DNA from 2 places in the Alkalicoccus luteus genome. Region 2 is predicted to be linked to the other one. Evidence: riboswitches for the same ligand, from Rfam matches in the RefSeq annotation. Region 2 holds a riboswitch; the other holds the start of a gene.
What was found. Region 2 has a riboswitch for cyclic di-GMP ahead of ACSZLD_RS06930 (amidase). Riboswitches for the same ligand answer to the same signal wherever they lie in the genome.

Region 1 (4,198 bases), on a different contig from region 2:
TTACTATGAGAAAGCCGTGTTTTTATTTCAGCTCCGGGGGAATCAGTTCTTTGCGGACGTTGTTGCAGAAGAACTGGCTGAACTGCTTGAAGACTGAAATAGCTGGAGCCTTCCGTCATCATCCAGCGAAGCTCGGATCTGCTTCGTTTCAGACTCAATCAGCTTTCGCTCCCGTCCGATCGTCAGCACCACATCAGGATGGCAATGGTCAATAGAAATGATACCCGTTTCATCCGTTTCCAAAAGTGTTCTGGCTCCGCCAGGAGAACCGGCCTCCCGAACCGATATTCCACGTCCTGCCTTTAACGTGCCGCCAACGGCACGCTGATGGATCGTGATCACGCCGTCTGCTTCCATATAGGAGTGCAGGACACCTTTCCCGAGAACGTCAATTTCGCCAGCTGAAATGAGCTTGCTGTGAGAGGCATAGCGAATAGCAATTCTAGATCTGCTGACAGAAGGGCTCTCCAGCAGATCATGCAGCTGGAATGCCTTCTGCTGCAGATCACGAAAGAGCTGATCCTCTGCTTCATGTGCACGGTGAAACGTGAGCAGGGCAGTTTGGAGCTGCTCGCCAACATTACGCCACTGTTCTTCAAATAAGCCGGAATGAAGCAAATGGTCGACAAGCTGCTCGGTATCGCTGCGAAGCCGAGGGTACTTTTTTTCCTGCAAAGCCCGGATCAGCGGACCGCGGCCGCGCTGCTTTTCATAAGAGGCCTGAAAAGCAGGGGAGTCAACGACCTGATAAAAGACTCGTCAAAAAGACGGGTAGGTATGCAAAAATGTTTTCAGCAGCTTGATTGTTTTTACATGAGCTGTTTTGCTCGTCCCTGCTGTAAGAGTTGAATGCAGCACGCTGCCGTTAACAGTAATGGAGCCTGCAGCGTGTAAGGACGACTGCTCGCTGTGAGCGTGAATCCATACATCTCCTGCTGCTTCCACCTTCATGCCGTCCTCGACAGACCCAATCACTTCAACATCCCCTGTAAAGCGGATGTTTCCGTCTCCAAGCTGCAGGTTCCCATCATGAACGAGCTTCGGCAGAATGGATAACCGCACGTGCTGTCCCTGCTTCTTTAAAAGAGGACGCCCGGCAATAGAAGCCGTAATCGTTTTCGTTTCTTCATCGAGTTCAATACCCGCTCCTGCCTGAACCGCGATCGGCCTGCCTGCTTTAGCTTGAAGCACATCTCCAAACAGGCTGAGGCCATCTTCGCCGGCTGTTGGATCAATGATCGATCCTAAAACGACTCCTTCTTCAACGGCCGGAATCCGAATCGAATCCCTAAAATCAATCGTTCCGTCCGGCTTCTCCCGGTACATTTTCTGTTCTGTCTGCAAATTGATCTTAAAGTCAATCCGGCCGTCTTTTCCGTGCTTCGGCAGCTTTCCTGCCGTTATTTGGACAGTGGTCTCTTGAATAGACGCACATGCTTCCCGAATCACATCCGTTTGAATACCGTAGGTAATATCCATCCGTTCCAGCTGCTCTATGACGTCTGTTTCTGTCAGTTGATTTAACGGTGTTTCCTCTTTGGAAATACTGACATACAGATATTCGGCGGGCGGATGATCATTGATTGCAGCAGTATAGTACGCTCCAGGCTTTACATTCAGCGTAACGAGCTGCTGTTTTTTATCAATAGAAACAGACCAAGTGGTTTCACGAGGCGGGAGGTTGATCGAAAACTCCAGTATATCTCCCTCAGTTAGCGGAGTGGTTCTACCAGTTTGTCTGCCATTTTTAGAAGCGGTCACTTCATCCGGCAGGTGAAGAACAGGACGTTTGGGTCCGTTTCCTTCAAAATAGAGAACGCCATCTTTCATCCAGGCGGTCCCCTCCAGTCTCCTGGATAAGTTTTCATCTCTGCTGGCATCAAGCGGCTCATCGAGGTAGGAATCCAGCGTGTCCAGCCAGCTTTCTTCTAGCGGCTCCTCCGTCCATGCGCGTATTTTAGCCTTTGATTTTCTCAGACCAAAAAACAGATTCTCCCCATGGCAGATAATGTCGATGTGTAGAGCATTTGCTGGTGTATGCAGCGTTTTTTCTGCCTTGGCAATCGCTTTTTCCACTGTTTCTGCTTCGAACTCATGTACGTTACGCATTCATACCCCGCCTTCCTTGGTGAAGGTTTATATGCGGCATCCCGGCTGTCATAGGAGGTTTCCCTTAGATCCGCGGCTTTGCGTCCCTGTTTTTCAACAGGTTTGCCCCCGAACTTCTTCTCTTACTGTAAGTTTACTATGAGATTAGGCATGAGCAAGTACTATTTTCAAAAAAATCCATTATCTGCAGTCTTATTATCCTGGTTCTTTATTTACTTATTCGAATAGCAGGGGATGGAGTAAATCTCCACCTGCAGACGGATAGAAAATTCAATCTGCCGCCCGCTTTTTTGAGGTGAAGAAGACTCTACAATAAAAGCATAAGGAGGCGGTAACCGATGACACGCAAACGAAAATCGCTGTTGGAAAAGCTGAGGTATATTCCGAACGAACGTCGTTCAACGTACAGGAGAGAAAGGCTTTTGGAAATGTACGATGGTATCCGTCGTGGGCTCTAGGAGAAGGGGAGAGAATAAGGAATGGTGTTGAAGAGACGGAGAAAGTCTTGCCGGGGGAGGAAACAGACGCGGAATAAAAGGAACCGGGGCTCAAACGGGTGCTCCGGTTCCTTCTGTATTTGGTTCAGCTTGGCAGCGCCGGATCTGGTTAAGGGTAACGACGTTCTTTCTCTTCCTCCTGAAAGGACCGCTTCATACGGGATCGGAGCTTATCTGCATTTTGCTGAATCATTTTTTCGCGACGTTCATGCTTGACGACCTGCATCTTTTTCGCTTCGTCTCTCATAACCGATTCGTTTTGAACGAGCTGCTGATAAAAAACCTGGTTCGCGCGCTTCAGCTTGTCCCACAAGTTGTGACGGTTCATCAACGCAATCCAGTCGCGCAGGGTATCGGTTTGGCGGCTTAAGGAATCGATCATGTCGAACTGAAGCACCTCCAGTTCGGCAGCTGATTGAATGGCTGCTTCAATGTCTTCAGCTTCGATAGGTCTGCCGCTGTCTTCAAGCTCAGCCAGCACGTTTTGAAACTGATCATACACTTGCTTATATTTGAGTTGTATTTTTAAAAGGTGGTTGATCAGGCGGTAACCTGGCTGCAGGTCATTGCGATCCGCTTCTTCCATCACACCAAGCGGCTTTCGGAAAAGATCGAGCTGAATCCCGGCACGCATCCTTGCCTCTTCTTTAATAAAGCCTGCCAGATGGTAAAACGAGTGGAGCTGTTTATGAGCAGCAGCTGCGTCCAGCGTGTTTTCTTCGTGACGGGAAATCACTGCATAGCCGACGGGCTGCTTAGAGCGCAAGTATTCTATGTAATAATAGTCAGTTTCCGCTACACGGACAGGATAAGGATATAAATGAATTTTCTCGAATGTTTGTTTATGTCTGCGTGCTTTCCGCTTTACCAGCCAATTCGTCAGCATAAGCAATCCCTCCTCGGTCTGCACTTGATATTTTAGCATACCTGCTCTTCAGAATCTTCGGCAGTTTGCCGATATCAAGGGAAGAATTACAACCTGCAGCAAGTTAGTGGAACAAGATAGTCAAGAGGGGGATGAAGAAAAATGAAGTGGTTTCAACGGTCGGACAAACAACCGCCTGCAGCAGTCCTGCAAAAGGGGAGTATAACGGTAGCTGATCCGGATATTAAACGCCAAATGGAAATGACAGGATTCTCTGAAGAGATGCTCGGTGTTCTGGCTGCTTTTCGGCCATCGGTGGAAGAACGGATCGGGGAGCTCGTCGATTTCTTTTATGCTAATCTTGAAATCAAGCCTCACTTAATGGAGATCATTGAAGCGAACAGCTCTGTCGACAGGCTGAAACAAACGCTTCGCAAGCATATTTCTGAAATGTTCACTGATACGATCGATGATGCCTTTGTTGAAAAGCGAATTCGTATTGCAAAGGTGCACGTGAAGATTGGTCTGGAGCCGAAATGGTATTTGAGTGCTTATCAGGCACTGCAGCTCAAGTTGTTTTCGCTCGTCTATGAGGTTTACGGTCCAACCGAAGCTGAAACGGTCGTCAAAGCTGTATCATCGATTGTCAGCTTCGAGCAGCAGCTCGTGCTGGAAGCATTTGAAGAGGAGCTTCAGGCTGTGCGTAAAAAAGAAGAAGCATTACGTC
Region 2 (4,198 bases):
AGGGGACATTCTCATTGAAGACGGGAAGATTGTAGATGTTCACCACGACATTCAGGCAGAGGACTGTGAAGTTATCGATGCTGAGAACATGATTGTTATGCCAGGCCTTGTCGACAGCCACCGGCATACGTGGGAATCAGTCATTCGCAATACAGGAGCAGACTGGTCCCTGCAGAAATATCTGGGCAGCATTTATTACGGCAACATTGGTTCTAAAAGGCGGCCGCAGGACGACTATATCGGCAACCTGCTTGGCGCACTGGAGGCACTTGAAGCCGGTGTGACGACGATTTTGGATTGGACGATGGTCATCTCCAAGGATCACGCTGAAGAGATGATCCGCGGCCTGCAGGAATCCAAAATTCGCGGCGTGTTTGCTTACGGATGCCCTGGTGACGGGGATTATTGGAACAGGGAAAGCACGTTGACCAACGGAGATGACGCACGTTCGATTGCCAATCAATATTTTTCCTCAGGCGATCAGCGGCTGACGATGGGACTTGCGATCCGCGGTCCTGAGTTTTGTTCCTGGGATACGTCAGTGGAAGAGATAAAGCTGGCAAGAGAACTAAACGGCGTAGCGAGCATGCACCTCGGATTTGGAACGTGGGGGGCGATTGACAGATCGATCGAAAAGCTGCATCAGGCAGGCTTGCTCGGATCAGACCTCAACTTTGCTCATGCAAATGCCGTCAGTCCGGAAGAAATGAAGCTCTTGGCAGAGCACGGCGGATCGATTTCAGTCACGCCTGAAGTTGAAATGGCGATGGGACACGGGTATCCGGCAACAGGGCTCTGTCTGGAAAACGGCGTAAAGCCTGCGCTCGGTGTCGATGTTGTTACTTCAACAGGCGGGGACATGTTTGCCCAAATGAAGTTCGCGCTCCAGGCAGAGCGCTCCCGCATCAATGATCAGCTGCTTGCAAAAGGAGAAATGCCTGGACCACCTTTGAATATTCATGCGCATCAAGTGCTGGAAATGGCTACAATTGAAAGTGCGAAGGCGCTGAAGCTGGATCACAAAACGGGCAGTCTCACTCCAGGAAAAGAAGCCGACATCATCATGATTCGAACAGATGACCTGAACCTCTTCCCCGTCAACGATCCGATCGGTGCTGTCGTTACAAGTACGCATACCGGCAACGTAGACTCCGTGTTTGTCGGCGGCGAAGCAGTAAAGCGAGACGGAAAAATGGTTGGACTCGATTATAAAAACCTGCGCAGACAAGCTGTGGAGGCCCGTAATCACATTTACAGCGAATTCGGCAATCCAGATGACCTGTGGCTGCATGAGAACAACTGAGTAATGAGGATGGAAAACCGGAAGCAGTTCATGCTTCCGGTTTTTGACGCTTCATAAGCGTGGATCTTTGTTTTGAAGCCGAAAAGGGAAGGAGAGATGAGAAAGTCTCGTGTTATTCATAAAAAATCACGACAGATTTAGTTCCTATTACTCATATGAACGAATCGGCTAAGGGGTATAATAGTAACAAAAATAACATGTGACAAAGGCAAACCAATCTGAAAAGATGGGACGCAAAGCCGTGAGCCTAACCGCTGAATAGCGTATGGTCGTCAGGTTGCCGGGCCCGTTTCTGTGAGCCTCGGCTGGCACAGAAAGGGGTTTTTTGCGATGAAAAAAGTCCTGTTACTGCTGGTGGTGACTGCTATGGCAGCTGGAATTTGGGCGGCTCCCGCTGGAGCAGCTTCAGCTCCGAACGCAACTTGGCTCTGGAACCCGTGGATGTTTGTCGAAGATGAGAGTGGAACCATTGCCTTTCTAAAAGAAAAGAATGTCGAGCGTGTATTTGTACAAATTGATCGCAGTGTCCCACAGGCTTCCTACAGAAGTTTTATCCGTCGTGCAGGAACGGAAGGAATCAGCGTCTATGCCCTCGATGGCGCACCGGAATGGGCGGCACCAAAAGGAGATCGTCATTTGACGACAATGATGAACTGGCTGGGAGACTACCAGAAGCGTGCGGGAGCAGCAGAACGCTTTCAAGGCGTTCACTTAGATGTAGAGCCGTACCTGCTTAGCAGCTGGAACAGCAATCGGGCGAAGACGATCGCCGATTTTCAATCACTTCTGCTGACAGCGAAAAGAAAGAGTGCTGCGGCAGGACTGCCGCTGGAAGCAGATCTGCCATTCTGGTTTGACGAAATCAGCTTTAAAAACAAAAACGGAAGCGGGAATCTCGCAGAATGGGTGATTCAGCAGCTTGATGGCGTGACACTTATGGCTTACCGGGATACAGCTTCTGCAATCAATGAAATCGTAAAAAATGAAATGGCCTTCGCAGCAAAGCACAAAACGCCGGTCACCGTCGGAGTGGAAACCATGCAGTCTCACGAAGGCAATCATGTAACGTTCTTTGAAGAAGGCGAAGCATACATGAAGCAGCAGCTTGACCTGGTATCGGCCCGGTACGCGGGTCCCTACTATGGAGGAACAGCGATCCATCACGTCGACAGCTGGAAAACGATGAAGCCGTAAGGCGCTTTCGGCAGTTTCTCTCGACCACTCACCTTTAGCAGGTGGGTGGTTTTTGTCGTTTTCCAAAAAAACAAGGTTCCACGTCTGATTTGCCGCTTTTCCACATGAATCCGAGCTGTTGTTTACAGTTGATATATGATCTTTACAAGACGTTAATAGGAGTTCAGGCTGGTGATGCGGTACGATAGAGAAAAAGAGGAGGGTGACAGATGAAACCAGCTATCGTTGCACATCGAGGATTCTCACGCGCGTTTCCGGAAAATACCATGATCGCTTTTCGGGAAGCAGTTGCTGCTGGCGCAGAGGGGATTGAATTAGACGTCCAGCTGACAGCAGATGACGAACTCGTTATCATTCATGATCACACGCTTGACCGGACAACAGACGGTCATGGAGCAGTCAACCAATCTACTCTCAAGCAATTGTCGGGCCTGTCTGCAGGCAGCTGGTTTGACCATAAATTTGCATCTGAACGGGTTCCAGCTCTTCAAGAGGTGCTGAAATGGGCTCAGCCGCAGAATATCCAGCTGAATATAGAACTAAAGCATTTACCCGAGGATCGAGAACGAACGGCAATGGAAGCGGTCAATCTGCTGCAAAAATATCCGCAGAGAAGAAGACCCGTATTCTCCTCTTTCGACCACCCCGTGCTGCCCATGCTGAAAGGAGCAGAAGCTGATACAGCATTGCTCAGCCTGGGGGCGGTTTTGGAACCGGATCGGTACAAAAAAGAGCACGGCATCACAGGGCTGCACATTCAGTACACCATGATGACACCGGCAGAAATCTGTGAGCTGGAGAAACGCGGCATGGCAGTCCGTGTGTACACCGTTAATCACCCGGACGATCTGGAAAAGCTTTGCCGCACCGGATGCACGGCTGTCATCACGGACGACCCGGCTCTTGCGCTCAGAATACGAACCACGGTACAGCATTCGGTTAAATAACAGCTTAACAGAGCATGAAAACGGGAAAGGGAAGGGGAAGCATGGCACGGGTTGAAGAAGGGCAGGGATTCGCGATGACCGCAAAACTGAACGTAGGCCTTGGAGCCGTAGTTATTGTAATTTGGCTGTACATAGCAGATGTCGATATCGTGTCAGCTGCCCTCGTGCTGTCGTTTCTCATATTGATTCCGCTTCTCCTGCATATCGCTGTTCCGAAGCGGCCGAATATGAAAGCAGAGTTCATATTGCGCTGGCTCTCCCAGCGCTCCTTTTTAGCAGGCATTTTCGGTCTGGCCTCGGTCACGTTTGAGCCGCTGGTGCTGTCGATCGTGCTGGCATCCATCTGGTTTTTGTTCATGCTCGTCGTTGCGCTATGCGGCGCATGGAGAATCTACCGCAGGGGGCTTTATCCGGCTGAGGAAACGATTATTGATGTTGGCCTGCTTTTTACCGGGGTCGGAGGTATCTGGCTGATTCTTTGGCAGGCTGGAATTGATCAAGTTCTTCCATATGATGAACTGACGATGTCGCTGACGACGGTGCACTATCATTATTCGGCGGTCGTTATTCCTGTATTAACAGGGGCCTTCGGCCGGCTTCTCGTGTCGCTGCGCGGCGATACCGGCACGGCATACCGGTTTCTTGCAATCGGTGCGGCGATCGGTTCCCCATTGATTGCATTGGGTGTTATCCAAGGTCCGCCGCTGGAGCTGGTTTATGTTACGATTTATGCAGGACTCCTTTACTGGCTCAG

Region 1: another riboswitch for cyclic di-GMP. It lies ahead of ACSZLD_RS15365 (flagellar assembly protein A); the one in region 2 lies ahead of ACSZLD_RS06930 (amidase).

Annotation. Positions count from the first base shown of each region.
Region 1 is NZ_JBPZEY010000014.1:11,591-15,788, reverse strand. It holds gene ACSZLD_RS15375 (helix-turn-helix domain-containing protein) at 1-97, shown strand, start outside; gene ACSZLD_RS15370 (hypothetical protein) at 43-675, opposite strand; gene ACSZLD_RS15365 (flagellar assembly protein A) at 760-2,109, opposite strand; cyclic di-GMP riboswitch class I at 2,142-2,226, opposite strand; gene ACSZLD_RS15360 (hypothetical protein) at 2,716-3,492, opposite strand; gene ACSZLD_RS15355 (protoglobin domain-containing protein) at 3,634-4,198, shown strand, end outside.
Region 2 is NZ_JBPZEY010000004.1:130,860-135,057, reverse strand. It holds gene ACSZLD_RS06935 (amidohydrolase family protein) at 1-1,303, shown strand, start outside; cyclic di-GMP riboswitch class I at 1,501-1,588, shown strand; gene ACSZLD_RS06930 (amidase) at 1,634-2,497, shown strand; gene ACSZLD_RS06925 (glycerophosphodiester phosphodiesterase) at 2,707-3,444, shown strand; gene ACSZLD_RS06920 (YndJ family transporter) at 3,486-4,198, shown strand, end outside.